2 regions of the Streptomyces sp. NPDC037126 genome follow, and region 2 is predicted to be linked to the other one. Evidence: riboswitches for the same ligand, from Rfam matches in the RefSeq annotation. Region 2 holds a riboswitch; the other holds the start of a gene.
The links. A riboswitch is a leader RNA that binds a small molecule or an ion and turns the genes downstream of it on or off. The one in region 2 is predicted to bind cyclic di-AMP.

Region 1 (14,814 bases), on a different contig from region 2:
CGGAGATCGTGAGCCCCTCGCCGCGTGCCAGCAGCTCCCCGATCAGCCGGGCGGCCCCCTTCTCGTCGATGTCCTCGTACTCCGGCACCCTGCCCGGGTCCATGGCGTCCCGCCGCCACTGGCCGTACCTGACGGCCTCGGCGAGGGCCCGGACGGCCCGCTCGGCGGCGGGGTAGGCGGGGATGAGCCGGGGTTCGTCCCGCGGGGATCCCGAGAGGGGCGCCCCTGACTCCGTCACCGCGGTGGGCGGCGGTACCGCCGGGCGGAACGGCGGGGCGCCGTTCCCGGTGCCGGGTGCCCGGTCGGCGGCCTGGGGTGCCGTGCTCGCCGCGGCGGACAACGCCTCCGCGAGCCCCCCGAGCTCCACATGGACCACCAGCACCGGTTTGCCCGGCACGGCGGCGGCCGCCGACCGCAGCGCCTCCGCCAGCTCGGCGTCCCCGGGCGACCCCTCCCCGATCGCGGGGATCGCCGTGACGACGACGGCGTCGTTCGTGTCGTCGGCCAGGGCCCGGGCCAGCGCCCCGTGGAAGTCCTGCGCCGTCGCCCCCGTCGTCAGGTCCACCGGATGGGACGGCCGCAGTCCCTCCGCGAGACAGCGGTCGTACGTCAGGACGCCCAGCGACTCCGAGTTGCCGAGGATCGCCACCCGGGGGCCGGCCGGCAGGGGCTGGCGCGCCAGCAGCAGTCCCGCGTCGACCAGTTCGGTGATCGTGTCGACCCGGAGCACCCCGGCCTGCCTCAGCAGGGCGGACACCGTCGCGTACGGCAGGTGCGTGGCCCGTACCGCGTGGCCCTGCGGCGCGGTGCCGGTGCCCTGCACCACGACCAGCGGCTTCGCCGCCGCCGTCCGCCGGGCGAGCCGGGTGAACTTGCGGGGGTTGCCGATGGACTCCAGGTACATGAGGACGACGTCGGTCTCCGGGTCGTCGTACCAGTACTGCAGGACGTCGTTGCCGGAGACGTCGGCGCGGTTGCCCGCGGACACGAAGGTGGAGACGCCCGAGACGCCGGTGACCCCTCCGCCGCGCCGGTGCAGCCGGGAGAGCAGGGCGATGCCGATGGCGCCGGACTGGGCGAACATGCCGATGCGGCCGGGGCGGGGCATGTCGGGGGCGAGGGACGCGTTCAGCCGGACGTCCGGGGCTGTGTTGATGATCCCGAAGGCGTTCGGGCCGATGATCCGCATGCCGTACGCGCGCGCCTGGCGGACCAGGGCCCGCTGCCGCTCCCGCCCCTCGGGGCCGCTCTCGGCGTATCCGGCGGAGAGCACGACGAGCCCCTGGACGCCGTGCTCGCCGCACTCGGCGACCACGCCGGGCACGTACTCGGCCGGTACGGCGACCACGGCGAGGTCCAGGTGTCCCTCGATGTCCCGGACCGAGCGGTGCGCGGGCACCCCGTCGAGTTCGGCGAGGTCCTCGGGGAAAGCCTTGTTCACCGCGTAGAGGCGGCCGGAGTAGCCGGCCTCCCTGATGTTGCCGAGGACGCTGCGCCCCACACCGCCGGGCGTCCGGCCGACGCCGACGACCGCGACCGATCCGGGCACGAGGAGCCGCCGCACCGAACGGGCCTCGGCGCGCTGTTCCCGCGCGCGCTGCACGGCGACCGAGCGGTCCGTGGGTTCGAGGTCGAACTCCAGGCGTACGACGCCGTCCTCGAAGCTGCGCTTCTGGGTGTAGCCGGCGTCCGTGAACACCTTGATCATCTTGGTGTTGGCGGGCAGCACCTCGGCGGCGAAGCGGCGGATGCCCCGTTCGCGCGCGACGGCGGCGACGTGCTCCAGCAGGGCGGAGGCGACCCCGCGGCCCTGGTGGGCGTCCTGCACCAGGAAGGCGACCTCGGCCTCGTCGGCGGGCGCGGACGCGGGCGCACCGTCGGCGCCGATGCGGTCGTAGCGTACGGTGGCGATGAACTCGCCGCCGATGGTGGCCGCGAGTCCCACCCGGTCCACGAAGTCGTGGTGCGTGAAGCGGTGGACGTCCTTGGCGGACAGTCGCGGGTACGGCGCGAAGAAGCGGTAGTACTTCGACTCGTCCGAGACCTGCTCGTAGAAGCTGACCAGGCGGTCGGCGTCATCAACGGTGATGGGCCGGATGCGCGCGGTTCCCCCGTCGCGCAGCACCACGTCCGCCTCCCAGTGGGCGGGGTACTCGTACCGGCCCTGCCGGTCCGCCGAGGTCTGCATGGGCCCCAGAGTACGGCTCGCGTCCGACAACGGCGCGGGGCAGTCTGTGGGGGACGGAAGTCGGGCCGAGGCCGCGGTCGCGACGTCACACCGGAGCGGAAGAGAAGGCCCGCGCCGGGCACGCTTCACGATATGGGAAACTGGTCTAGACAACCCTGATCACCGAAGGGCAGCAACACATGGCTGAGCGCCGCGTCAACGTCGGCTGGGCCGAGGGTCTCCACGCCCGCCCCGCCTCCATCTTCGTCCGAGCCGCCACGGCCGCAGGCGTCCCGGTCACGATCGCCAAGACCGGCGGCACGCCGGTCAACGCGGCCTCGATGCTGGCCGTCCTGGGCCTGGGCGCCCAGGGTGGCGAGGAGATCGTCCTCGCCTCCGACGCCGAGGGTGCGGACGTCGCCCTCGACCGTCTGGCCAAGCTGGTCGCCGAGGGCCTGGAAGAGCTGCCCGAGACCGTCTGAGCACGACCGGGAAGCCGCGCCGTCCGTTCCGGACGGCGCGGCTTCCGCGTTTTCCCGCCCGGCCGAATTCACCGTGGACAACCGTGGGCACCCCGACGGACGCGTATTTCACGGGACACGGGAAAAGGGCAGCGGAAATACCGCCCCACCGAATATCACCTCTTTGTATACGGCGCCGGTGTTAATAACGCACGCTCGGCATGTGTACGGCGTGTTGCGAAGTCCTCACGCGCTCCGCGGCGCCGGGGACACGAAGGCGGTGCGCGGCCGTCGCGCGCTCGGTGTGCAGCGCGGTCAGCGCCCGCGCGCGTTCGCCGTCGCCGCGCGTCACCGCGTCCGCGATCGCGCCGTGCTCCGCCCAGGAGTCCACCGGGCTCGGCGCGGCCTCCACCGTGTACATCCAGGCGATCTTGTGGCGCAGCTGCATGAGCATCGAGGTCAGCGAGGGGCTGCCGCAGGCCTGGGCGAGCGTCTCGTGGAACCAGCCGCCCAGCGAACGCAGGTCCTCGCTGCCGCCCCGCCGCGCCCGCTCCTGACCCAGCCTGACCAGCCCGCGCAGCACCTTCAGATGTGCCTCCGTGCGCCGCTGCGCGGCCCGGGCGGCCCCGAGCGGCTCCAGGAGCAGGCGCATCTCCAGCAGATCGGCGGCCTCCTGCTCGGTCGGTTCGGCCACGCACGCGCCCGCGTGCCGGCGCGTCACCACGAAGCCCTCCGCCTCCAGGGTGCGCAGGGCCTCGCGCACGGGGACGCGCGAGACGCCGTAGCGGCGGGCCAGGACCTCCTCGGTGAGACGGCTGCCGCGCTCATGGACCCCGGTGACGATGTCGTCCCGGATCGCGGTGCACACCGAGTGCGCCGGAACACGCATGACCGACCTCCGTCATAATCCCCGTGAAACGTCGACGATGGACGTGTGTTCCGTGACTCTATTCCAAGGGACCGGAATTTCCGACGGCGGGCCGGAATCCATGGATATTTTTTGGACAACGCGCCTCGCGGCCACCGAGGAAAAGGCGAAAGCCCCGGCTCGGTGAACCGGGGCTTCGTGATGCCGTTCGGGCGTCCGGCCCGTCAGACGTCCACGCCGTGCTTGCGTAGGTAGGCCACGGGGTCGACGTCGGAGCCGTAGTCGGGGCCGGTGCGGGCCTCGAAGTGCAGATGCGGGCCTGTGACGTTGCCGGTCGCGCCGGACAGGCCGATCTGCTGACCGGGGGTGACCCGCTGCCCCACCGTGACACCGATGGACGACAGGTGGCCGTACTGGGTGTACATGCCGTCGGCCATGCGGATCACGATCTGGTTGCCGTAGGCGCCGCCCCAGCCGGTGGAGACGACGGTGCCGGAGCCGACCGCGTGGACGGACGTGCCGGTCGCCGCGTGGAAGTCGATGCCGGTGTGGGTGCCGGAGGACCACAGCGAGCTGCTGGCGCGGTAGCCCGTGGAGACGTAGGAGTGCGCGATCGGCGGGACGAAGGTGTTCAGCGCCTTGCGCTCGGCCTCGCGGGCGGCGCGGGCCTTGGCCTCGCGCTCCTGCTTCGCCCGCTCGGTGGCGGCCTTGGCGGCGGCCTCCCTGGCCGCCTTCTCGTCGGCGGCCCGCTTCTGGGCGGCGGCCTGCGCGTCGATGTGCTCGGCGATGTCGTCGCTCGCGGTGAGCACCGGGGTCAGTCCGGTCTGCTCCACCGAGTTCTCGGCGGCGAGGGCCGGGGAGGCTGCGAGGGTGCCGATGACACCGGTGGTCGTGAGGGCCGCGACACCGGCCGCCTGAGCGGTGGTGCGCTTGACCCGGCCGGGCTTGCGGTGCTTCCCGGTGGCGCACATGAACGCCATGGAGTGGCTGGTCCTTTCCTTCCCTCTCGCCTACCGGGTTAGCTGACGGGTTCGGAGCAGGAAGGTCTCCTACGGGCCCCTCGCTCTCGCGCGGACGCCCGATTCACCCCAGGGACGGTGGGTCCCCGGCTCCCCTGGCTCGCGCCGTACGGGGACTCGGCGATGACTGTCCGGTGCCGCGGACGCGGCGCACTGCCCGACGAACAGTCCGGACGACGCTATGCGGGCCAGCGTTCAATTCCCAAACGCATCCGGCCTTTTGTAGCGCATCCCACAGGGCGGACGGGCAACGTACGCCCCAATCCGGACATCTGGGAAGGAGAGGGCGACGAAAGGGGCCCCGACATCCCGTGGATCGTCGGGGCCCCTCGCGCGCGTACGGCTTGCCGGGCGCCGCTACTCCGCGGTGACGACGGTGACTTCGCCGATGCCGAGCGCCTCGACCGGCGCCTTGATCTGCGAGGCGTCACCGACGAGGACCGTCACCAGGCGGTCCACCGGGAAGGCGCTGACGGCGGCCGCGGTGGCCTCCACCGTGCCCGTCGCGGCCAGCTGCCGGTACAGCGTCGCCTGGAAGTCGTCGGGCAGGTGCTGCTCGACCTGGTCGGCCAGGGTGCTCGCGACGGCCGCCGCTGTCTCGTACTTCAGCGGCGCCACGCCGACGAGGTTCTGCACCGCGACGTCCCGCTCGGCGTCGGTCAGGCCCTCCGCCGCGAGGGTGCGCAGCACCTTCCACAGGTCCCCCAGCGCGGGACCGGTGTTGGGGGTGTCCACGGAGCCGCTGATGGCGAGCATCGACGCGCCCGTGCCGTCCGGCGCCGAGCGCAGGACCTGCCCGAAGGCGCGCACTCCGTAGGTGTAGCCCTTCTCCTCGCGCAGCACGCGGTCCAGGCGGGAGGTGAGGGTGCCGCCGAGGCAGTAGGTGCCGAGCACCTGGGCGGGCCACACCCGGTCGTGCCGGTCCGGCCCGACCCGGCCGATGAGCAGCTGCGTCTGGACGGCGCCGGGCCGGTCCACGACGATCACGCGGCCGGTGTCGTCGGCGGTCACCGGCGGCACGGGCCGGGGCTCGCCGGGCGTGCCGGTCCAGGCGCCGAGGGTCTCGCCGAGCAGCACGTCCAGGTCCACACCGGTGAGGTCGCCGACCACGACCGCGGTGGCCGTGGCGGGCCGCACATGCCGGTCGTAGAAGGCGCGCACGGCGGCCTCGTCGATCTTCTCGACCGTCTCCTCGGTGCCCTGGCGCGGGCGGGACATGCGCGAGGTTCCCGGGAACAGCTCCTTGGAGAGCTCCTTGGCGGCCCGGCGGGCGGGGTTCGCCAGCTCGTGCGGGATCTCGTCCAGGCGGTTGCGGACCAGCCGCTCGACCTCGCTCTCGGCGAAGGCGGGCGCGCGCAGGGCGTCGGCCACCAGGCCGAGGCCCTTGGCCAGCCGGGAGACCGGCACCTCCAGGCTGAGCCGGACGCCGGGGTGGTCGGCGTGCGCGTCCAGGGTGGCGCCCGCGCGCTCCAGCTCGGCGGCGAACTCCTCGGCGGAGTGCTTGTCGGTGCCCTCGGAGAAGGCGCGCGCCATGATCGTGGCGACGCCGTCCAGGCCGGCCGGCTCGGCGTCCAGGGGCGCGTCCAGCAGCACCTCGACGGCGACGACCTGCTGGCCGGGACGGTGGCAGCGCAGCACGGTCAGGCCGTTGTCCAGCGTGCCGCGCTCGGGGGCGGGGAAGGCCCACGGCCTGGCCTCGCCGGCCTGCGGGCGGGGGTGGAAGTCCATGGTGGCGAGCTCGGTCACTTGGCCGTCTCCTCGTTCTCGTTGCCGGCCTCTACGGTCGCTTCCGACTCCGGGTCCGCGGGCACGTCGGCGTCCTGGACGTCCTGCGGGGACTTCGGCTCGTAGACCAGGACCGCGCGGTTGTCGGGGCGCAGGCGGGCCTTGGCGACCTCCTGGACCTCCTCGGGGGTGACCTCCAGGACGCGCTTCACGGCGGTCAGCGCGAGCTGCGGGTCGCCGAACAGGACGGCGTACCGGCACAGTTCGTCGGCGCGCCCGGCGACCGTGCCCAGCCGGTCCAGCCACTCGCGCTCCAACTGGGCCTGGGCGCGCTCCATTTCCTCGGGCGTGGGGCCCTCCTCGGCGAACCGGGCCAGCTCCTCGTCGATGGCGGTCTCGATGACCGGCACCTCGACGTCACCGGAGGTCTTCACGTCCAGCCAGCCCATCGAGGGCGCGCCCGCCAGGCGCAGCAGGCCGAAGCCGGCCGCGACGGCCGTACGGTCGCGGCGCACCAGCCGGTTGTACAGGCGGGAGGACTCGCCGCCGCCGAGGACGGTCAGGGCGAGGTCGGCCGCGTCGCACGCGCGCGTGCCGTCCTGCGGGAGCCGGTAGGCGGCCATCAGGGCGCGCGCCGGGACCTCCTCGACGAGCACCTCGCGCAGCTGTTCGCCGATGACCTCCGGCAGGGCGCCGTCCCTGGGCGCGGGCTTGCCGTCGTGGGACTGGATGGAGCCGAAGTACTTCTCGACCCAGGCGAGCGTCTGCTGGGGGTCGATGTCGCCGACCACGGAGAGCACCGCGTTGTTCGGCGCGTAGTAGGTGCGGAAGAACCGGCGCGCGTCCTCCAGGGTGGCCGCGTCCAGGTCCGCCATCGAGCCGATCGGCGTGTGGTGGTAGGGGTGGCCCGCCGGGTACGACAGCGCCGTCAGCTTCTCGAAGGCGGTGCCGTAGGGGACGTTGTCGTAGCGCTGGCGGCGCTCGTTCTTGACGACGTCGCGCTGGTTCTCCATGGACTCGTCGTCCAGGGCCGCCAGCAGGGAGCCCATGCGGTCGGCCTCCAGCCAGAGCGCCAGCTCCAGCTGGTGGGCGGGCATGGTCTCGAAGTAGTTGGTGCGCTCGAAGCTGGTGGTGCCGTTGAGCGAGCCGCCGGCACCCTGCACCAGCTCGAAGTGGCCGTTGCCCTTGACCTGGCCCGAGCCCTGGAACATCAGGTGCTCGAAGAGGTGGGCCAGGCCGGTACGCCCCTCGACCTCGTGGCGCGAGCCGACGTCGTACCAGAGGCAGACCGCCGCCACGGGGGTCAGGTGGTCCTCGGAGAGCACCACGCGCAGACCGTTGGCCAGGCGGTGCTCGGTCGCTGCCAGGCCCCCGGAGCCTGCCTCGGCTGTGGTCGTGTGACCCATGGGCATGTACGTCCCTTCGCGAGCGGAGGCGGTTGTGCAAACCGCGTTTTTCCTGCCGTTCCTGCCACTGTATGCAAAGCGTGCGGGGCCCCGGCGGAGTTCCCGCTGCGCGTACGCCCACAGCGGATCGCGTAGCCTGCGTCGCACCCCGCTCCGGCGGCCTCACGGGCGCCGGGCGGGCCGTGGAGACCGGGTCGCGGCCCGGGTTGTCAGTGCGGCGGTCCACAATGGTCCGCGACAGATCCGTCAACCGCTTCAGCAAGAGCGAGCCGAAGGGTGCGCGCCCCGTAGGCGAGCGACCAGATCAGGAGGAGCCGGCAGCGATGGCCCGCCGCAGCACGAAGACCCCGCCGCCCGACGATCCGTACGAGGAGAAGATCCTCGACATCGACGTCGTGGACGAGATGCGTGGCTCCTACCTCGAGTACGCGTACTCGGTCATCTACTCGCGCGCCCTGCCGGACGCCCGTGACGGCCTCAAGCCGGTGCACCGCCGGATCGTCTACCAGATGAACGAGATGGGCCTGCGCCCCGACCGCGGCTACGTGAAGTGCGCCCGTGTCGTCGGCGAGGTCATGGGCAAGCTGCACCCGCACGGCGACGCGTCGATCTACGACGCCCTGGTGCGCATGGCGCAGCCCTTCTCCATGCGCGTGCCGCTGGTGGACGGCCATGGCAACTTCGGCTCGCTGGGCAACGACGACCCGCCGGCCGCCATGCGGTACACCGAGTGCCGTCAGGCCGAGGCGACGAGCCTGATGACCGAGTCGATCGACGAGGACACGGTCGACTTCGCGCCGAACTACGACGGCCAGGAGCAGGAACCGGTGGCGCTGCCCGCCGCGTTCCCGAACCTGCTGGTCAACGGCTCCTCGGGCATCGCGGTCGGCATGGCGACGAACATGCCGCCGCACAACCTGCGCGAGGTCATCGCGGCCGCCCGCCACCTGATCAAGTACCCGAACGCCGATCTGGACGCGCTGATGAAGCACGTCCCGGGGCCCGACCTGCCCACCGGCGGCCGGATCGTCGGCCTGGACGGCATCCGGGACGCGTACGCGACCGGCCGCGGCACCTTCAAGATGCGTGCGACGGTCACGATCGACACGGTGACCGCCCGCCGCAAGGGCCTGGTGATCACCGAACTGCCGTTCGCGGTCGGCCCCGAGAAGGTCATCGCGAAGATCAAGGACCTGGTCAACGCGAAGAAGGTCCAGGGCATCGCCGACGTCAAGGACCTCACCGACCGTGAGCACGGCCTGCGTCTGGTCATCGAGATCAAGAACGGCTTCGTGCCGGAGGCGATCCTGGAGCAGCTGTACAAGCTGACGCCGATGGAGGAGTCCTTCGGCATCAACAACGTCGCCCTGGTCGACGGCCAGCCGCTCACCCTGGGCCTGAAGGAGCTGCTGGAGGTCTACCTCGACCACCGCTTCGACGTGGTCCGCCGCCGGAGCGAGTTCCGCCGCGGCAAGCGCCGGGACCGGCTGCACCTGGTCGAGGGTCTGCTGACCGCGCTGGTCGACATCGACGAGGTCATCCGGCTGATCCGGTCCAGCGAGAACTCCGCGCAGGCCAAGGAGCGCCTGATGGAGCGGTTCTCGCTGAGCGAGGTGCAGACGCAGTACATCCTCGACACGCCGCTGCGCCGGCTCACCAAGTACGACCGCATCGAGCTGGAGGCGGAGAAGGAGCGGCTCACCGCGGAGATCGCGGAGCTGACCCGGATCCTGGACTCGGACGCGGAGCTGCGCAAGCTGGTCTCGGCCGAACTGGCCGCCGTCACCAAGAAGTTCGGCACCGACCGGCGCACGGTCCTGCTGGAGTCCGGGGGCGCCCCGGCTGCCACGGTGCCCCTGCAGGTGGCCGACGACCCGTGCCGGGTGCTGCTGTCCTCGACGGGCCTGCTGGCCCGCACGTCGACCGGCGAGCCGTTCCCGGAGGAGGAGGACGCCAGGCGGGTCAAGCACGACGTGATCGTCTCGGCGGTCCCCGCGACCGCGCGCGGCGAGATCGGCGCGGTGACCTCGTCGGGCCGTCTGCTGCGGATCAACGTGGTGGACCTGCCGCAGCTGCCCGAGACGGCCACGGCGCCGAACCTCTCCGGAGGCGCTCCGCTGGCGGAGTTCGTGTCCGTGGAGGACGACGAGACGGTGGTCTGCCTGATGACGCTGGACGAGTCGTCCCCGGGTCTCGCGCTCGGCACCGAGCAGGGCGTCGTCAAGCGTGTGGTGCCCGACTACCCGTCCAACAAGGACGAGTTGGAGGTCATCACGCTCAAGGAGGGCGACCGGATCGTCGGCGCGGTGGAGCTGCGCACCGGCGAGGAGGACCTGGTGTTCATCACGGACGACGCGCAGCTGCTGCGGTTCCAGGCCTCCATCGTCCGTCCGCAGGGCCGACCGGCGGGCGGTATGGCGGGCGTCAAGCTCACCGAGGGCGCCAAGGTCATCTCCTTCACGGCGGTCGACCCGGCCGTCGACGCGGTGGTGTTCACGGTGGCCGGCTCGCGCGGCACCCTGGACGACTCGGTGCAGACGACGGCCAAGCTGACCCCGTTCGACCAGTACCCGCGCAAGGGCCGCGCCACCGGTGGCGTGCGCTGCCAGCGGTTCCTGAAGGGCGAGGACTGCCTGGCGCTGGCCTGGGCGGGCCCGGTTCCCGCGCGCGCGGCGCAGAAGAACGGCACTCCGGCTGAGCTCCCGGAGCTGGACCCGCGCCGGGACGGCTCGGGCACCTCGCTGGCGAAGACGGTCGCCGTGGTGGCGGGCCCGGTCTCCTAGGGCTCGTACGGCTCCGCGCCGGGCTCCTCCTCGGAGCCCGGTACATAGCGCAGGACGCCCCACATGCCGCGCTCGTCGGCGTGTGGGGCGTCGTTCCTGCACCCCTCCAGCTCCTTGCCGAGGGCCTCGGCCTCGATGCCGGAGCCGATCAGCACGAGCTGTGTGAGGCGGGCCCCGGCGGGCGTCCAGGGCTCGGGGTAGAAGCGCAGGAACCGGCCGACGGCGTGTACGGCGTAGCGGTTGCGGGCGTCGTACGGCCCGAAGTCGACGTACCCCTTGATCCGGTACAGCCCCTCGGGCCTGCTGTCCAGGAACCGCATCAGCCGACGCGGGTCCATGGGTACGCCGGAGGTGAAGGACAGGCTGTCGTAGGCCGTGTGCAGATGACCGGCGTGTCCGTCGCCGGCGTGCTCGTGCAGGTCGTCGAAGGAGAGCTGGCCGATGCGCTCCTCGCCGGGCCGGCAGTCGAAGAGGAACTCGGGGTCGATCCGGCCGTAGGTGGCGGGGACGACGGCTGCGTGGTGGGTGAGGGAGCGCACGAGCCCGAGCACGCGTCCGGCGTCGCCCGCCCGGTCGAGCTTGTTGACGACGACCAGGTCGGCGAGGCCGAGATGCCGGTCGATCTCGGGGTGCTTCGCGCGCGTGTCGTCGAACTCGGCGGCGTCGACGACCTCGACGAGGCCGCCGTACATGATGCCAGGGTGCTCGCTGGCCAGCACCATCCGCACGAGTTCCTGCGGTTCGGCGAGGCCGCTGGCCTCGATGACGATCACGTCGATGCCGGTGGCCGGGTCGGCGAGCCGGTCCAGGTAGACGTCGAGTTCACCGGCGTCGACGGCGCAGCACAGGCAGCCGTTGCCGAGCGAGACGGTCGAGTCGCCGAGGGCGCCGGCGACGGCCATCGCGTCGATCTCGATGGCCCCGAAGTCGTTGACGATCGCCCCGATGCGGCTTCCTCCGCTGCGGTGCAGGAGGTGGTTGAGGAGCGTGGTCTTCCCGGAGCCCAGGAATCCGGCGAGCACGACGACCGGGATCTGCGGACCGCTGCTGTTCCCCAACGGGTGACCTCTCTCCTGTGGACCGGCTGCCCGACCAGGATAAGAGGCCCTCGCCGCCGGCCCGCGCGGGTCAGAGCGCGGCCGGTACCGCCACCTGCGGCTCGGGCCCCACGTACCGCGCCACCGGGCGGATGATCTTCGGGTCGGCCGCCTGCTCCAGGATGTTGGCGCTCCAGCCCACGACCCGTGCCGCGGCGAAGGTGGGGGTGAACATCTCCCGGGGCAGGCCGCACAGTTCCATGACCACTCCGGCGTAGAACTCGACGTTCGTGTGCAGTTCGCGGCCCGGCTTCAGCTCGGCGAGGATGGCCTCGACCCGGCGCTCCACCTGCACGGCGAAGTGCACACGGGGGCCGCCGAAGCCGAGGGCCGTCTCCCGGAGCATCCGCGAGCGGGGGTCCTCCGTGCGGTAGACCGCGTGCCCGAATCCCATGATCCGGTCCCCGGCGAGCACCCGCTCCCGGATCCATGCGTCGATCCGGTCCGGCGTGCCGATCGCGTCCAGGGTGTCCAGGGCCCGGCTGGGGGCTCCTCCGTGCAGCGGTCCCGAGAGCGCGCCCACGGCTCCGGTCAGGCAGGCCGCCACGTCGGCGCCCGTGGAGGCGATGACCCGGGCGGTGAAGGTTGATGCATTGAATCCATGGTCAATGGTTGAGATCAAGTATTGCTCGAGGGCGCGGGCGTGGCGCGGGTCGGGTTCCGAACCGGTCAGCATGTACAGGTAGTTGGCCGCGTACGAGAGGTCCTCGCGCGGCTCGACCGGTTCGAGTCCCCGTCCGAGCCGGTACAGGGCGGTGAGCAGGGTGGGTACGGCCGCGCAGGCGGCCAGGGTGTCGGCGCGGCGCCGGTCGGCGTCGATGTCGTACACCGGCCGGAATCCCCGTGCCGCACCCAGCAGGGACAGCGCGGTGCGCAGGCCGGCCAGCGGGCCGGAGGCGCGGCTCGCGGCGGCGATGCCGGGCAGGGCCGCGCGGACCTCCCCGGGCAGCCGGCGCAGCGCGGCGGTCTCGGCCGCGAAGGCGGCGCCGCGCCCGGGGTCCGGGAGCGTGCCGTGCACGAGGAGGTGCCAGACGTCCTCGAAGCGGCGGGTCCGCGCGAGTTCGACCGCCGGGTACTGGCGGTAGTGGTAGAAGCCCTCGCGCCCCCGGACGTCACCGATCTCGGTCTCCGTGACGACGACGCCGGCGAGTCCTCGCGGTACGTCGACGAGCGGGGTCGCGGTCCTGTTGATGGTCATGATTCTCCTCCCTGGACTTGATCCGACTGTCCATGCTTGACTCCAAAACTGTCAATATTGATTGGATCAATCCATAGCCATCAAGATGTGCAGAGGCGGCTACCGTGATCCCCATGCGCGATCACGAAACCGCTTCCACCCGGCCCGGCCGGAGGCTGACCACCAAGGAGACCGCCGAACTGCTCGGCGTGAAGCCGGAGACGGTGTACGCGTATGTGAGCCGCGGCCTGCTCGGCAGCAGACGCGAACCAGGCGGCCGCGCCAGCACCTTCGAGGCGAAGGAGGTGGAGGCCCTCGCCCGCCGCAACCGGCGGGAGAGCGCCGGCGCACCGGGCTCGGGCGGGGACCTCTCGGTACGCACCCGGATCACGCTGATCGACAGGGACCGGTACTACTTCCGCGGCGTCGACGCCACCGAACTGGCCGCCCGCCACTCCTACGAGGAGGTCGCGGAGTGGCTGTGGACCGGCCGCCTCTCCCCCGGCGTGACCTTCACCGCGCCTGGGGCGACGGTGCGGGTCGCCCGTCACGCCGTGGCCGCGCTGCCCGAGCACACCTCCCCCACGGACCGCCTGCGGGTGGCGACGATCGCCGCGGCGGCCGAGGACCCGCTGCGCTTCGACCTGTCCGAGGAGGCCGTGCTCAACACGGCTCGCGCACTCATCCCCACGCTGGTGGCCGCGCTGCCACCGGTCCTGCACGACCGCAGGGACGACGGCCCGCTGGCCCACCGCCTGTGGGGCCGGCTGACCGGCCTCCCGGCCGACGAGGCCTCCCTGCGCGTCCTGGACACCGCGCTCGCCCTGCTCGCCGACCACGACCTGGCCGCCTCCACGCTCGCCGTCCGGGTCGCCGCCTCGGCCCGCGCACACGCCTACGCGGCCGTCTCGGCCGGCCTCGGCGTCCTGGAGGGCCCGCTGCACGGGGCCAGCAGCGGCCTGGCCCACCGGATGCTGCTCGACGTCCTCGAACGGGGCACCGCGGTGCCGGTGATCGCCGACGAACTGCGCGCGGGCCGTCGCGTCCCCGGGCTCGGCCATCGCCTCTACACGGGCGAGGACCCCCGCGCGCGCGTGCTGTTCGGCCTCCTGGAACGCATCCCGCGCGCGGAGCCGGCCCTGCTCGCGGCCCGCGACATCGTCGCCACGACCGCCCGGCACACCCCGCTGCACGCCAATGTGGACCTGGCCCTGGCCGTGTTCACCGCCTCCTTCGGCATGCCCGCCACCACCGGTGAGACGATCTTCGCCGTCGCCCGCACGGCGGGCTGGATCGCGCACACCCTGGAGGAGTACGGCGAGCGCCCGCTGCGCATGCGCCCCGTCGGCCACTACGTCGGCGCGCGCCCGCCGCAGCCCCTCCCGGAGTAGCGAGCACCGCGGCTCCCCGCGAGCAGGCCGCCGGCGTCCGACACGGACCCGGCCGGAAGTCGCCCTCCGGGGAGGCAGGTTAGGCTCACCTGTGTGAGTACGTGTGCGACCGTCTCCCGGAGCCTCGACGAGCCGGTCTCCGGTACGGCGGCCAGGGCGACGACGTGGCTGCTGCTGGAACAGCCCGGCCCGTGGGGTGCCAAGGCGCTCACTTCGAGCCACCTGGACCCGGCCGTGGGCCGGGCGCTGGAGGCCGCCGCGGAGGGCACGGGTGTGCGCGTCGCCCTCATCCGGCGCCCCGGGCGCCACGCCGACCCGGGCGGACCCGCGATCCGGCAGGTGTACGCCGCCCACACCGTTCCGGGGCGCGTGTGGCTGCACGGCGCCACCACGCGCGACCCGCGGCGGCTCCTGCGCCTCGACTTCGCCGCCCTCGGTGCGGGCGACCCCCGGTCCTTCGCCGAGGCGATCGGCGGGCGGCCGCACACCGGCGCCCCGCTCGCCCTCGTGTGCACCAACGGCAAGCGCGACCGGTGCTGCGCCCTGCTGGGCCGCCCGCTCGCCACCGAGCTGGCCGACTCCGGGGTGCGCGGGATCTGGGAGGTCACCCATCTGGGTGGACATCGCTTCGCGCCGACGGTGCTCGTCCTGCCCTACGGCTACGCCTACGGCCGCGCCGGGGCGCACACCGTCAAGGAGGCCCTGCACGGCGTCCAGGAG
Region 2 (14,814 bases):
GCGCCCGGACGGGGCTCAGCCCGCGCTCAGCTCCGTCAGTTCTGCCAGCGGCAGCGTGTGCTGGGTCTGGAGGACCTTCGCGCGCAGGTAGCGGACGTTGTGGGCCGTGGTGAAGACGCCGGTCGGCACCCGGTCCCGGACGGTCAGGCCCAGGGAGCGCAGCTGCCCGGCCTTGTCGGGGTTGTTGGACAGCAGGTCCAGCTCCCCGATGCCGAGGGCCCCGAGCATCTGTGCGGCGGCCGTGTAGTCGCGGGCGTCCTCCGGCAGGCCGAGCGCCGCGTTCGCCTCGTAGGTGTCGAGGCCCTGGTCCTGCAGGGCGTAGGCGTCGAGCTTGTTGTAGAGGCCGATGCCGCGGCCCTCCTGGCGCAGGTAGAGCAGGACGCCGCCGCGGTCGGCGATGCGCTCGGCCGCCTCGCGCAGCTGGGGTCCGCAGTCGCAGCGGGCCGAGCCGAAGACGTCGCCGGTCAGGCACTCGGAGTGCAGGCGGACCAGGGGGACGGGGCCGGGCTCGCCGAGGACGACGGCGACGTGCTCCTGGCCGTCGGTCAGGCCGTGGAAGGTGACGAGTTCGGCGTCGACGCCGTAGCCGTCGTGGAAGCGCAGCGGTACCCGGACACGGGCGCGCGGCGTGGCGGCGGGGAAGTCGGGCATGCGGGTCTCCGGGTTCCGTGCTCCGTCCATCTGCTTCAGATTTGAATCAGATGCTCGGTCCGGACCCTACCCCATGCTTAAAAGTTGAAGCAACGGATTTCCGGCACGGCTCACGGCGGCACGGCCCACGGGACCGGCTCGGCAACGGCCCGCCTCGCGGCGGGCGGTTTACGACGGCTCGTCCCGCGGCGGCGGGGCGGGCGGCCCCGAGCAGGGTGACGACCTGCGCCGCCACGGCACCTCCTCCGCGGCGGCCGACTCCTCGCCCTCCCCCTGGAGCCCGCGCGCGACCCCCGAGCAGATCTCCTCCAGCTGCCCCACCTGCTCCGGGGTGAGCCGGTCGAAGAGCGCGCCGCGCACCGTCTCGACATGGCCGGGCGCCGTACGCTCCAGCACGGCCGTCCCCGCGTCCGTCAGCACCGCGAGCAGGCTGCGCCTGTCCCACTCGCAGTCCTCCCGGCGCACCAAACCGTCCCGCTCCAGCCGGGTCACCGCGTACGTCAGCCTGCTGCGCGTGATCTTCAGCTTCTCGGCGAGGTCGGTCATGCGCAGGCGCCGGTCCGGGGCCTCGGACAGATTGGCCAGCACGGAGTAGAAAAGGTGCGGCATGCCGGCCTCCTGCTGGAGCTGCCGGTCGATCGCGTCCTCCAGCAGCTGGGAGGCGGCGATGTAGGCGCGCCAGGCGCGCTGCTCCTCGGGGGTGAGCCAGCGGGTCGTCATGCTGCCAGTGTAAGTTTGTTTCAAACTTGAACCAAGAAGCCTTCGCAGGGAGAGCGCGCCGATGTCGTACCCGTACGTGCTGCTGTCCGCCGCCGTCTCCCTCGACGGCTACCTGGACGACACCGGCCCGGACCGGCTGCTGCTGTCCAGCCCCGCCGACTTCGACCGGGTCGACGCGGTACGGGCGTCCGTCGACGCCATCCTGATCGGCGCCGGCACGATCCGCGCCGACAACCCACGCCTGCTGGTCAACTCCGCGGAGCGCCGCGCCGCCCGCACGGCCGAGGGCAGGCCCGCCTACCCGCTGAAGGTCACCGTCACCGCCTCCGGCGACCTCGACCCGAACGCCACCTTCTGGCACACCGGCGGCGACAAGCTCGTCTACACGACCGACAAGGGCGCCGAGCGGGCCGCCCGCGTCCTCGGCGGCACGGCCGACGTCGTCCCGCTCGGCCCGGACCTCGACTGGCGGACCCTGCTCACCCACCTGCACGACGTGCGCGGCGTGCGGCGCCTGATGGTCGAGGGCGGCGGCACCGTGCACACCCAGCTCCTCCAGCAGGGCCTCGCCGACGAACTCCAGCTGGTCCTCGCCCCGCTCTTCGTCGGCGACCCGGCGGCGCCCCGCCTGTTCGGGCCGGGGGAGTACCAGGGCGGCCGGCTGCGCCTGACCGAGACCCGCCGCATCGAGGACGTCGTCCTGATGCGCTACGAGCCCACCGCCCCCGGCACCGGCCCCGAGCCCACCGCCGCCGACCGCCACTGGCTGCGCACCGCCTGTGAACTCGCCGCCCTGTGCCCGCCCTCGGAGACGGCCTTCAGTGTGGGCGCGGTCGTGGTCGCCGCCGACGGCACCGAACTGGCCCGCGGCCACTCCCGCGAGGGCGGCGACCCCGTGGTGCACGCCGAGGAGGCCGCGCTCGCCAAGCTCGACCCCACCGACGCGCGCCTGCCCGGCGCCACCGTCTACAGCAGCCTGGAGCCCTGCGCCCGCCGCGCCTCCCGGCCCGCGCCCTGCGCCCGGCTCGTCCTCGGGGCAGGGGTGCGCCGGGTGGTGACCGCCTGGCGGGAGCCCGACACCTTCGTCGCCGGCGCCGACGGCACCGGCGTGCTGAGGGGCGCGGGCGCCCAGGTCGTCGTACTGCCCGAGTACGAGGCCCTCGCCAAGGCCCCGAACAGGCACCTGTCGGCCTGACCGGTCCGGACCGCGGAAAACCGGTGTGCTTCGCGCCCCGCGCATGTCGTACACTGGAGACACAACGACGCGGGGTGGAGCAGCTCGGTAGCTCGCTGGGCTCATAACCCAGAGGTCGCAGGTTCAAATCCTGTCCCCGCTACTGAAGACTCAGGGCCGGAATCCAGCAATGGATTCCGGCCCTGAGTGTTTTCCGCGCCGGCGCACCGGCTTTTCCCACCGACGCGCCCGCCTCCCGTGCCCGCCCGCCCCCGACACGCCGAGTGGCGTACGTCACAGCAGGTCACACGCTCGGTCCACAGCGGTCGCCCGCCGTCCCCGCTCCGGCCACGCTGGAGCCACGTCGGACATGTGGGAGACAAGCGGTGCGCCCTGGTGAGGTGGAGGAGGAGAGCGCGTACGCCAGGGCGGGCGGCCGGCTCCCCGGTGACCCCGTGCCCGACCCGGGCCTCGGTGACGTCGAGGTCGTGCCCGGACCTCCGCCCCGCCGCCCGCTCCCGCGCGTCCTGGCCCGCGCCCTGCCCGCCCTGCTGATCGCCGGCGGTGTCCTCTACGGCCTGCTCACCCCGAAGGAGTTCACCGCCGTCCCGTTCTTCACGGCCGCCGCGCTGATCGCCGCGCCCCTGGCCTCGCTGCGCACCACCGTCGTCACCGGCCTCGCGGCGCTCGCCGCGATCTACGCCGTGCACGCCGAGGCCGGCTTCGACCCGGCCGTCGCCACCGTCACCGACCTCGTCACCGTGGCCACCGTCGCCCTCCTGGCCGTCGCCATCAACCGCGTGGTCCGCCGCGGCGACCGGCGCCTCGCCTCCGCCCGGGAGATCGCCGAGGCCGCCCAGCGGGCCGTGCTGCCGGAACCCGCCGCGCGGATCGCCGGCCTCGACATCGCGGCCCGGTACGAGGCGGCCCAGCAGGACGCGTTCATCGGCGGCGACCTGTACGCGGTGCAGGACAGCCCGCACGGCGTCCGGCTGGTCGTGGGGGACGTGCGCGGCAAGGGCATGGGCGCGGTCGCCGCCGTGGCCGTGGTGATCGGGGCGTTCCGGGAGGCCGCCGAGCAGGAGGCCGGCCTGGAGGCGGTGGCCCAGCGGCTGGAGCGGGCGCTCGCGCGCGAGGGAACCAGGCGCGACGGCATCGACGCCTTCGAGGGCTTCACCACCGCCGTACTCGTCGAACTCCCGCACGACGAAGCGGTGGTGAGGATCGTCAACCGCGGTCATCCCCCGCCGCTGCTGCTGCACGCGGACGGCACCCTGCGCACCCTGGCCGCCCCCGAGGCCGCGCTGCCGCTCGGCATGGGCGATCTGGGCCGGTGGCCCGACCGCGCCCTGGAGTTCCCCTTCCCCGGCGGTGCCACCCTGCTGCTCCACACCGACGGCCTGTCCGAGGCCCGGGACGCCCACGGCCGGTTCTTCGACCCCGAACGGCGGCTCGCGGGGCGCGCCTTCCCCGGCCCCGGAGCGCTGCTCGGCCGGCTCGCCGAGGAGGTGCGGCGGCACTCCGGCGGCGGGATGGCGGACGACATGGCGCTGCTCGCCGTACGGCGCCCCTGATCGTCTTCACCCAGGGTGATCGGACGGATGCCCTCCGCATAACATCTGAGTCACCATCAAAAACGCCGTGACTCCTGAACCTCGGCCAACTCGCCCGTTTTGCAGGGATCCTGTCTGGAAAGTCCGCGACCGAAAGCGTTAATGATCAAGTGGAACGGCTTGGAAAGTGACAGTCGGGTCTATTAACGTTCGATAACGCAGCGCGGTCGTCCCAGCCGTCACAAGAGACGGCTCCGTGCGCACGCGCCGAATCCCGTAAGGGAACCGGGGAACCACCACCCTGGGGTGAATCACGCGGATGCCGTCATGGACTCTCCGAGTCGAGGACCGGTATACGCGCGTAGGAGACCTTCCTGCTCCGAACCCGTCAGCTAACCCGGTAGGCGGAGGAAGGAAAGGAGTACGCCCGCGTGGCGTCCAACCGGCCTGCCCCAGAAGCCCCGTTCGTGCCGGCTCAGCGTGAGCCCGAGCCCTTCGGCTACGGTTCCTTCCCCGCCGACGACGGCCCCTGGGAGGAGTGGAACCCCACCGAGGAATCCATCGCCTCCGTCCGCGGCCGGCACCGCGTCTCCAAGCAGCGCGGCGGCTTCGCGCGCAGCTCCACCGTCCTCGGCGTCGGCGTGATCGCGGCGGTCGGTGCGGGCGGCATGGCCAGCGCCAACACCGGCAAGCCGCCGGTCTCCATCTCCCTCCCGGACCTGTCCTCCGTCGAGCACATGTTCGGCGACGACTCCTCCGACGCGCACAATGCCGACACCACCGCGCTGAGCAGCGTCGGACGGACCGCCACCGACAGCGACAAGAGCACCGGCGCCGGCGAGGCACTGCGCAACCGGATCATGGCCCAGGCCGAGAAGCAGCAGGGCCAGGCCGACAGCAGGGCCACCGCCACCGCCCTCGCCGCCAGCGAGAAGCAGACCGCCGAGGCGGCCGCCAAGGCGGAGAAGGAGGCCGCCGCCAAGGCCGCCGACACCAAGCAGCAGGCGGAGGCCGACGCCAAGAAGGCGGCCGAGGCCAAGCGACTGGCCGAGCTGGCCAAGGAGTACACGCTGCCGGTCGTCTCGTACACGATCACCGGCACCTTCGGCCAGCCCGGCGCCATGTGGTCCTCCGGGTACCACACCGGCCTCGACTTCGCCGCCCCCACCGGCACTCTCATCAAGGCCGTCCACGGCGGCACGGTCACCCAGGCCGGCTGGGCCGGCGCCTACGGCTACCGCACGGTCGTCACCCTGGACGACGGCACCGAGCTGTGGTTCTGCCACCAGTCCTCGATCAACGTCTCGGTCGGCCAGAAGGTCTCCACCGGCGAGGTCATCGGGCGGGTCGGCGCCACCGGCAACGTCACCGGACCCCACCTGCACCTGGAGGTCCACCCGGGCGGCCAGGCCACCGCCATCGACCCGGCGCCGTGGCTGCGCTCCAAGGGCCTCAACCCCTGACGGGACGCCTGCGCGGCACGCGGGGCCTGCCCGGCGCGAAGCCGGGCCCGTCCCGCGGAAATGCGACGCCGGCGGCGGAATGCGATCATCCGCTGCCGGTGTTGACGTAGAGCATGACTTCTCTGCACAAACTCGGTTCCTCCGACCTCGAGGTCTTCCCGCTCTCCCTGGGCGGCAACGTCTTCGGCTGGACCGCCGACGAGGAGACCTCCTTCGGCGTCCTGGACGCCTACACGGCCGCCGGCGGCAACTTCGTCGACACCGCCGACGCCTACAGCGCCTGGATCGAGGGCAACAAGGGCGGCGAGTCCGAGACGATCATCGGCAGGTGGACCAAGGCCCGCGGCAACCGCTCCGACGTCGTCATCGCCACCAAGGTCAGCCAGCACCCCGAGTACCGGGGTCTGTCCGCGGCCAACATCAGGGCCGCCGCCGACGCCTCCCTGCGCCGTCTGGACACCGACTACATCGACCTCTACTACACCCACTTCGACCAGCCCGAGGTGCCGGTCGAGGAGATCATCGGCGCCCTGGACGAGCTGGTGAAGGCGGGCAAGGTCCGGCACATCGCCGCGTCCAACATCAGCGCCGAGCGGCTGCAGGAGTCCCTCGACTTCTCCGCCCGCGAGGGCCTGGCCCGCTACGTCGCCCTCCAGCCGCACTACAACCTGGTCTCCCGCGACACCTACGAGGGCCCGCTCCAGGACCTCGCCGCCCGCGAGGGACTGTCCGCCGTCCCGTACTTCTCCCTCGCCTCGGGCTTCCTGACCGGCAAGTACCGCCCCGGTACGACGGTCGAGAGCGCCCGCGCGGGCTCCGCCGCCCAGCACGCGGACTCCGAACGCGGCCGGCGGGTCCTCGCCGCCCTCGACGAGGTCGCCGCCGCCCACGCCGCGCCGGTCGCCACCGTCGCCCTCGCCTGGCTGGCCGCCCAGCCGACGGTCACGGCCCCCATCGCCTCGGCCCGGACGGTGGAACAGCTGCCGGCGCTGCTCGGCGTCGCGGAGCTGCGGCTGACCGACGAGGAACTGGAGCGGCTGACGCGCGCCTCGGCGTGACGCCGTGCGGCACATCCCGGCGTACGGCCACCCGCCGTGCGCCGGGTGCGCCGCATGCACGGCGGCCCTGACCTCCCGCGGCCCGGGCGGCTACGTCCGGTACGGGTTGTACGCCGGGTACGGCATCGCCGGATATCCGTACTGCGCCCAGTACGCGGGACGGGGAAGGGCGGTGCGGGCCGCGTACTCCAGAGCCGGCCGGGCCAGTTCCCTGCGCCGCCACAGCTCGTCCAGCAGCTCCCGCTCCCGTACGACGAAGTCGGCCCCGGCCCGTCCGCGCCTGCCCCGCCGCCGCAGCAGCGCCAGCGAGGTCGCGTACGCCTCGTACTGCGCCACCGCCCGCGCCGCGGGCCGTCCGGCGTGGTGGCGGGCGTAGTCCCGGGCCATCCGGCGGGCCCGCATCGAGCCGAGCGCCAGCGGTTCGGTCGGCCCCAGCCAGCCCACCGGGACGTACGCCGGCAGTTCCTCGCGCATGGTCCGCAGCTCCCGCTGCCGGGTCCAGACCGCGAGCCAGGTCAGCAGCCCGAACACCGGCACCATGAACGCGCCGTACACGGCGAAGAAGCCGTACGGGCCGAAGGTGGAGGAGCCGTTCCAGAAGGCGTGCATGCTCATCGCGAGCAGCAGCCCGCACAGCGGCACCAGCACCCGCCGGGCGTGCTGCCGTTCCCCGGACAGCGCGGCGACGCCGAAGCCGATGCCGGTGAGGGTGGTGAACAGGGGGTGCGCGAACGGGGACATCACGATGCGCACGAAGAAGGTGGCGGCGGTGACCGAGGCGATGCCGGTGCCCCCGCTGAGCTGGTCGGTCCCGAAGGCCGTGCCGAGGTAGAGGATGTTCTCGGTGAACGCGAACCCGGTGGCGGTGATCCCGGCTATCACCACCCCGTCCACGATCCCGGTGAAGTCGCGTCTGCGGAAGAGGAAGACCAGCAGCACGGCCGCGGCCTTGGCCGACTCCTCGACGATCGGCGCTATCACGGTCGCACCGAGGGTGTCGGCGCCCGCCGGGTCCGCGGTGGAGGTGGCTATCCACTTCGTCGCGAAGCTGTTGGCCACGATGGCTATGAGGGCGGCGGCGCAGGCGCCCCAGGCGAAGGCGAAGACCAGGTTCCGCCAGGGGCCGGGCGCCACCCGGTCCAGCCAGCGGAAGGCGGCTATCAGCCAGGGCACCGGCAGCACGGCCAGTCCGATACCCACCAGGAACCCCTCGGTGCCGGTCTGCCGGCGCACCAGCGCCAGGATGACCAGCCCGGACAGGGCCAGCAGCGTGATCAGCGCCCCGTACCGCACCCATGGGCGCTGCCACCAGTGCGGGTGGCGGAGCACGCCGTCGCCGGGGTTCGGCGGATACGTCGGATACGGAGGAACGGTGGCCACGGCATCGACCCTAACGGGGACGGGGCGAGGGGCTGGAGCGTTTATCGGTCCTGGTGACGGGCCGGACGGTCGGCCCGGTCGTCGGCCGGGCGAACGGCCCGGCCGCGGTCCCGGTGGGGTACGCGGCGGAAGAGCAGATCGTTCACCACATGACCCTTGTCCAGTCCCTGTCCCTCGAAACGGGTCAGCGGACGGAACTCGGGCCGGGGCGCGAAACCGCCGTCCGCCTGCGTGTTCTCGAAGTCGGGATGCGCACCGAGCACCTCCAGCATCTGCTCGGCGTACGGCTCCCAGTCGGTCGCGCAGTGCACGATCGCGCCGGGGCGCAGCCGCGTCGCGGCGAGGGAGAGGAACTCGGGCTGGATCAGCCGCCGCTTGTGGTGCCGCTTCTTGGGCCAGGGGTCGGGGAAGTACACCCGCAGCCCGTCGAGCGCGTCGGGACGGAGCATCTCCCGGAGCAGGATGATCGCGTCGCCGTTGCCGACCCGGACGTTGGACAGCCCGTTGCGGTCGGCGAGGTTGAGCAGGTTGCCCTGGCCGGGGGTGTGCACGTCGACGGCCAGGACGTTCGTGCCGGGGTCGGCGGCGGCCATCTGCGCGGTGGCCTCGCCCATCCCGAACCCGATCTCCAGGACGACGGGACGGTCGTTCCCGAACAGCTCGCCGAGGTCGATCACCTGCTGCCCGTCGATGTCCAGCCCCCAGTCGGGCCACAGCCGCTGCAGCGCGTCCGCCTGCCCGGCCGTCACCCGGCTGCGCCGCGGCTGGAAACTCCGGATCCGCCGCTCGAAGTGCGACCCGGCGGGGTCCGCCTTGGGCCCGTCCGGGAACCGCGGCTCACCCTTGTCCCGGGAGTGCCGGATGGAGACACCGGGGGCGTGCGGTGCCGCGGGCAGGGCTTCGGGGGCGTTCAGCGAATCAGACACAGTAATCCAATTTTAGGGCGCGCCCGCGGCCCGTCCGACCGACGGCCCGCACCAGGCCCCCGGGCGGGCACCGGTACACCGGCTGCACTGAACCGGTCTGCAGCGACCTGGCCCGCGCTGAGCGGCCCGCAGCGACCCGGCCCGCAGCGACCCGGCCCGCAGTGACCCGGCCCGTAGTGACCCGGCCCGCACCGACCCGGCCCGCACCGAGCCGGTCTGCAGCGACCCAACCCGCACCGAGCCGGCCCGCGCCGGGCCGCGGCCTACAGTGACCCGAGCATGTCGAGCACCCTGCGGCCGACCTCGCGGCCGATCGGCAGGGAGGCGGTGGCGGCGGGCGACGGTGCGTTCAGCACGTGCACCGCCCGGGCTCCCTCCCGGATCAGGAAGTCGTCCACCAGCGTCCCGTCCCGCAGCACCGCCTGTGCCCGCACCCCGGCGGGCGCCCGCACCAGGTCCCCGGACTCCGCCGCGGGCAGGAGTCTTCGCACCGCCCGCAGGAACGCCGCCCTGGACACCGAGCGGCCCAGCTCCCCCGCGCCGTACCGCCAGTGCCGGCGCGCGATCGCCCAGGAGCCCGGCCACGCCATCGTCCCGGCGAGTTCCCGGGGGCGGACGACCCCCCAGCCGTACCCCTCCCGGGCCAGAGCCGGCACCGCGTTCGGCCCGATGTGCACGCCGCCGTCGATGCCCCGGGTCAGATGCACACCGAGGAACGGGAACGCCGGGTCCGGCACCGGATACACCAGCCCGCGCACCAGCTCGGGCCGCGCCAGCTCGTAGTACTCCCCGCGGAACGGCACGATCCGCACCCCGGGCTCGTCCCCGGTCAGCCGGGCGACCTCGTCGCAGTACAGGCCGGCGCAGTTCACCAGCACCCGACCGCGCACGACGTCCCCGCCCGCGGTGAGCACGGCCACGCCCCGGTCCGGGCGGCGGTCGACGCGGACGACCCGGGCGCCGTACCGGATCTCGGCGCCCGACGCGCGCGCGAGCTGCCGGGCGACCCCGACGAAGTCGCACACGCCGGTCGTGCCGACGTGTATGGCGGCCAGGCCGCGCACCTCCGGCTCGTACTCGGTGATCTGGGCGGGGCCCAGCTCGCGCACCGGGATGCCGTTCTCCCGGCCCCGCTGCACGAGGGCGTGGAGCCGCGGCAGCTCCTCCCGCTCGGTGGCGACGATCAGCTTGCCGGTGACGGCGTGCGCGATGCCGTACTCGGCGCAGAACTTCACCATCTCGGCGGCGCCCCGCACCGCGTACCGCGCCTTGAGCGAGCCGGGCCGGTAGTAGATCCCGCTGTGGATGACCCCGCTGTTGCGCCCCGTCTGGTGCCGGGCCGGTCCCGGCTCCTTCTCCAGCACGGTCACCCGCGTGCCCGGCGCGGCGCGCGTGATCGCGTACGCCGTCGACAGCCCGACGATCCCCCCGCCGATCACCAGCACGTCGCAGTCGTACGCACCCACCCGCACCTGCACCACCTCCCACCTCGATAGTGCACTGCGCCACTGACAACGCCTTCAAACGCGGCCGGTGTGCGGTGTTCGCTACGGTCGGCGGGCCGGCCGGGTCAGGCGGGGGCCATCATCAGCAGTGGGCGGGCCCGCTCCCGCAGCTCCACCACCCGCGGCTCGTCCCCGTACGGCTCCAGCCGGTGCAGCAGGTCCTTCACGTACTCCGTGGTGCGCGCGGAGGAGATCCGCCCGGCCACCTCCACGGCCCGCACCCCCTGCTCGCAGGCGGCGTCCAGGTTGCCCGACTCCAGCTCGGCGACGGCCGAGACGACCAGCCGCAGCCCGTGCGAGCGCACGAACTCCTCGGTCGGCTTCGACAGCGCCTGCTCGGTGAACCGGCGGACCTGGCGTGGCGCCTTCAGGTCCCGGTAGCACTCGGCGGCATCCGCGGCGAACCGGTCGTAACCGTAGAAACCCAGCCAGGACGGGTCGTTGTCCCCCTCCCGGGACCGCTCCAGCCAGCCCTCGGCGGCCTTCAGGGCGCCGCCCGCCGCCTGCGCGTCTCCCGCGCGCGCGTGGGCCCGCGCCTCGACCAGCCGGAAGAAGCTCATGGTGCGGGCCGTCGCCAGCCCCCGGTTGCGCTCCAGGGCGGCCTGCGCCAGGTCGACGCCCTCGTCGCCGAACCCGCGGTACGTCGCCTGCAGCGACATGGAGGCGAGCACGTACCCCCCGAGCGGCACGTCGGCCGCCGCGCGCGCGAGGCGCAGCGCCTGGATGTAGTACCGCTGCGCGGCCTCCTGCTGGCCGGTGTCGAAGGCCATCCACCCGGCGAGCCGGGTGAGTTCGGCGGAGGCGCCGAACAGGGCCCGGCCGACCTCGTCGGAGTAGGCGCCGAGCAGCAGCGGCGCGGCCTCCACCCGCAGGCACTCCGGCACCATCGACGAACGCCAGTCGCCGCCCCCGTACTTGGAGTCCCAGCGCCTGGCGTCCTCGGCGGCCTCCCGCAGCTTCTGCACATCGCTGTGGCCGACTTTGATCGGTGCGCAGGACTCCTCGGCGGAGCCCGCCTCCCGCGCGACCGAGCTGTCGGCGGGGGTTATCAGCCATCGTGAGGCGGGCGTTGCGTATGCGCTCACTGCGAACGATCCGGCGAGGGACTGCCAGATGCCGCCGGAGCCGGCCCGGCGGCCGGCGAGGTCGAGGCGGTACAGCTCCGTGGCCGAGCGCACCGCCTGCCCCACGTCCCTGGGGAAGGCGAGGCCCACTTCGGGGGCGGGATCCGCGTCCGCCAGGCCGATCTCGTGGAGCGGCACCGGGCGGCCGAGCTTCTGGCCGATGGCGGCCGCGATGAGGTGCGGCGCCGCGCCCTGCGGCACCATCCCCTTCGACACCCAGCGCGCCACCGAGGTCTTGTCGTAGCGAAGAGTCAACCCGCGTTGAGCGCCAAGGTCGTTGACGCGTCGCGCGAGTCCTGCGTTGCTGATTCCCGCGAGGGCGAGAACGGCGCCGAGCTTTTCGTTCGGCCCGCGTTGCTCCCTGGACATGCGCCACCCCTCGACACAGACGGCTGCCGCGCTGGCATAACCACGCGGCATTCGTAAACCCAGCGTAGTTCGCCGCATCCCAAGCGTTAAGGGGCATTGTTCCGGTTGGCGGGATTGTGGTCCGTACGGAAGTGCGGTCCTGTACGCACCGTGCACGGCCGGTCGCCCTCGTGCCCCCGCCCGTGTGGCCGTGCGCCCGTCCGTGCGCTCTTCTCCGGCCAAGTGGGGAGCGGTTCCATGGGTCTTGCGTGGGTCGGCCCGCTGTACTGGATCCAGTGGGCTGGGGGACACCGCCACCTTCATCCCCGCGGGTGGCGGACCGGTCCGGGAGGCGATGCCCGCCTCCCGGACCGTGCGCGTGCCCGGGGCGCCGCGCGCTCCGCGGGCCTGTACGGAGCGTGCTCACGTCGGCCGTGCCGCTCCGTGTTTGGCCGAAAATCGACCCCGGTGCGGACGCTTGATTTCCGTCCCCACCACGGAAGTTGAGGGCGCGAAGGGCGTTTTCGGGGAGCGTTTCGGGGGCGCATTCGAGTCGCACCCGTGCGGAGCCGCCCGGGGCCGTGCCCCGCGGACGTACGTCAACTTCCTTTGCCGTCCCACGATCGAAGGCGGTGTCACCGCCGCTCCAGAGCGCTTCCTTCATGGCAGCATGGGGAACCGGTTCGTACGGTGCACTGGTTGTCCACAGTCTGTGGAGGCGTCGATGCGGTGGTTGGTGGGTTGGAGCAGCACCGCCGCGGGCGTCGCCGGGTTCGGCTCCGCGGGTGCCATGGGGTACGACGGCGAGACCCTGCACCCGGTCGGCTCGCAGCTCCTGTGGGGCGACCCCGACCCGCTGTGGGCCGTCGGCGACTGGCGCCCGGACGAGGTGCGCGTGGTCCGGGCCGACGCACAGAACCGGATCGCCGTCCTCGGCATCTGCGGCGCCTCCGACGAGGAGCTGCGGCGCGGCCTGTTCACCGCGCGCGGGGGCGCGCTGCGCCATCTGACGAACTGGCCCGGCAGCTACACGGCCGTCGTCCAGGTAGGCCGCCGCATCACGGTCTGCGGCGATCTCGCGGGCGCGCGCCCGGTGTTCCACACCCCCTGGGCCGGCGGCACGGCCTACGCCACCGCCGCGCTGCCCCTGGCCGACCTCATCGAGGCCAACCTGGACTTCGGCCACCTGGCCGCCCTGCTCGCCGCCCCCGACGTACCGGCGGCGCTCGGCGACACCACCCCGTACGAGGGAGTACGGCGGATCCCGCCGGGGCACGCGCTGGTGCTGCGCGCCGGGGCGCGGGAGATCGCCGGGTACGAGCAGGTCGCCTCCCTCGCCGTGGCCGCGCCCCCGGCCGACGCCGGCCGGGCCGTGGACCCCGTACGGGACGCCCTCGTGGAGGCGGTCCGCACCCGGCTGTCGGCGCCCCGGCACGTACCCGACCTCGACCCCGGTCCGGTGCCCGGGATGGGCCCCGCCGAGCGGCGGGCCCGGCGCGGGATGCCGGTGCCCGGCATCGGCGCCGACCTGTCCGGCGGGCCGGCCTCCGGCACCCTCGCGCTGCTGGCCGCCGGGCTGCCCGGCCGGCCCGGCACCCTTCTCGGCCACGGCACGGGCGCGGGCGAACGGCTCCTCGCCGTCACCTTCAACGACCTCGCCGTGGGCGGCCGGGAGGCCGAACTCGAGCGCGCCGGCGCCCTCGCCGCCAACCCCCGCCTGCACCACGTGGTGGTCACCGGAGGCGAGGACGTCCTGCCCTACGCCGAGCTCGACGGCCCCCTCACCGACGAACCCGGGCCCTCGCTGGCCTCCGCGGCCCGGCACCGCGCCCGGCTCGCCGCCGGCAGCGCCGACCACTTCACCGGCCACGGCGCCCGCCAGGTCCTCGACGCCCACCCCGCCCGGCTCGCCGACCTCCTGATGGACCGGCGGCGGCGCCATCTGGTCCGGCCGGTCGCCGCCCTCGCGCGGGCCGACGGCTCGGTGATGGTCCCCGCGCGCGTGTACGGCGCGGCCAGACGCCTCGCCCGCACCCCCTACCGGACGGGCCTGGAGGCGCTGGCCGAGCGGCTGATGCGGCGCCGGTTCGACGAGCCCAAGGGGGCGGTCGGCGCGTCCCTGGCCGCGCTGACCTGGGCCAGACCCGGGCCCGCCGCCCGCTGGCTGACGGGTGAGGCACTGGCTGAAGTATCGGTTCTGCTGGGGAGTGCGGCGGACCGCTCCGGCACCGGCGCCCAGCGCCCCGGCGACCACCGCGCGCGTGCGGCGCTCGCCCGCTACGCCGCCGACCTGCGCGTCCTGGAACAGGCCGCAGAGATCCGCTCCCAGCGTCTGCACGCGCCCTTCCTGGACAACCAGGTCGTGCGCGCCTGCCGCGAACTCCCCGAGGCGCTGCGCGTCCAGCCCGGCGCACGGGCCGCCATCCTCCGTACGGTCCTGGAGGGCGCCGGCGTCACCGACCTCCCGCCCGGCTGGGGCGCCCCCTCCCACGCCTCCTCCGCGGCCGCCGCGCGCGCGGGCCTGCGCACGGCCGCCGACCCGCTCCTCGACCTGTTCTCCAGCCCTCTCCTGGCCGACGCGGGCCTGGTGGAGGCCCGGGTGGTCCGCAAGGCCGTCCGCGCCGCCGCGGCCGGCGAACCCCTGCCCCTGGACGGGCTCGCCGAGCTGGTCTCCCTCGAACTCTGGCTCCGCCGCCTCCTCTCCCGCCGGGGCACCTGCTGGACGGGCACCCCGGCCCGCTCCCGCGCGGTGCCGTCGGGAATCCAGCCGAGGAGGGACGCGCTGGCCTCCGGCGCCTGAGCGGTGGCGGCCCGGGCACGTGGTTCCCGGTACCGCCGGGGTCCGCGGTGGCGGCCACCGTGCGCCTGTGGCGGTCGCCGCGGCCGGTAGCGCAGTTCCCCGGGGTCGCCGC

Region 1: it holds a riboswitch for cyclic di-AMP, as region 2 does, so the genes downstream of both, ACZ7FF_RS19370 (M23 family metallopeptidase) here and ACZ7FF_RS11425 (M23 family metallopeptidase) in region 2, are expected to answer to the same signal.

Annotation. Positions count from the first base shown of each region.
Region 1 is NZ_JBVJTD010000008.1:42,705-57,518, reverse strand. It holds gene ACZ7FF_RS19385 (bifunctional acetate--CoA ligase family protein/GNAT family N-acetyltransferase) at 1-2,188, opposite strand, end outside; gene ACZ7FF_RS19380 (HPr family phosphocarrier protein) at 2,368-2,649, shown strand; gene ACZ7FF_RS19375 (GntR family transcriptional regulator) at 2,831-3,517, opposite strand; gene ACZ7FF_RS19370 (M23 family metallopeptidase) at 3,721-4,476, opposite strand; cyclic di-AMP (ydaO/yuaA leader) riboswitch at 4,489-4,648, opposite strand; gene ACZ7FF_RS19365 (M16 family metallopeptidase) at 4,873-6,261, opposite strand; gene ACZ7FF_RS19360 (M16 family metallopeptidase) at 6,258-7,652, opposite strand; gene ACZ7FF_RS19355 (DNA gyrase/topoisomerase IV subunit A) at 7,970-10,429, shown strand; gene ACZ7FF_RS19350 (CobW family GTP-binding protein) at 10,426-11,487, opposite strand; gene ACZ7FF_RS19345 (citrate synthase) at 11,558-12,724, opposite strand; gene ACZ7FF_RS19340 (citrate synthase) at 12,838-14,094, shown strand; gene ACZ7FF_RS19335 (sucrase ferredoxin) at 14,188-14,814, shown strand, end outside.
Region 2 is NZ_JBVJTD010000003.1:600,075-614,888, forward strand. It holds gene ACZ7FF_RS11400 (GTP cyclohydrolase II) at 16-651, opposite strand; gene ACZ7FF_RS11405 (MarR family winged helix-turn-helix transcriptional regulator) at 820-1,371, opposite strand; gene ACZ7FF_RS11410 (dihydrofolate reductase family protein) at 1,433-2,566, shown strand; tRNA gene ACZ7FF_RS11415 (tRNA-Met) at 2,635-2,708, shown strand; gene ACZ7FF_RS11420 (PP2C family protein-serine/threonine phosphatase) at 2,932-4,119, shown strand; cyclic di-AMP (ydaO/yuaA leader) riboswitch at 4,354-4,520, shown strand; gene ACZ7FF_RS11425 (M23 family metallopeptidase) at 4,530-5,561, shown strand; gene ACZ7FF_RS11430 (aldo/keto reductase) at 5,675-6,619, shown strand; gene ACZ7FF_RS11435 (PrsW family intramembrane metalloprotease) at 6,710-7,999, opposite strand; gene trmB (tRNA (guanosine(46)-N7)-methyltransferase TrmB) at 8,041-8,925, opposite strand; gene lhgO (L-2-hydroxyglutarate oxidase) at 9,189-10,406, opposite strand; gene ACZ7FF_RS11450 (MFS transporter) at 10,496-11,923, opposite strand; gene ACZ7FF_RS11455 (asparagine synthase-related protein) at 12,627-14,702, shown strand.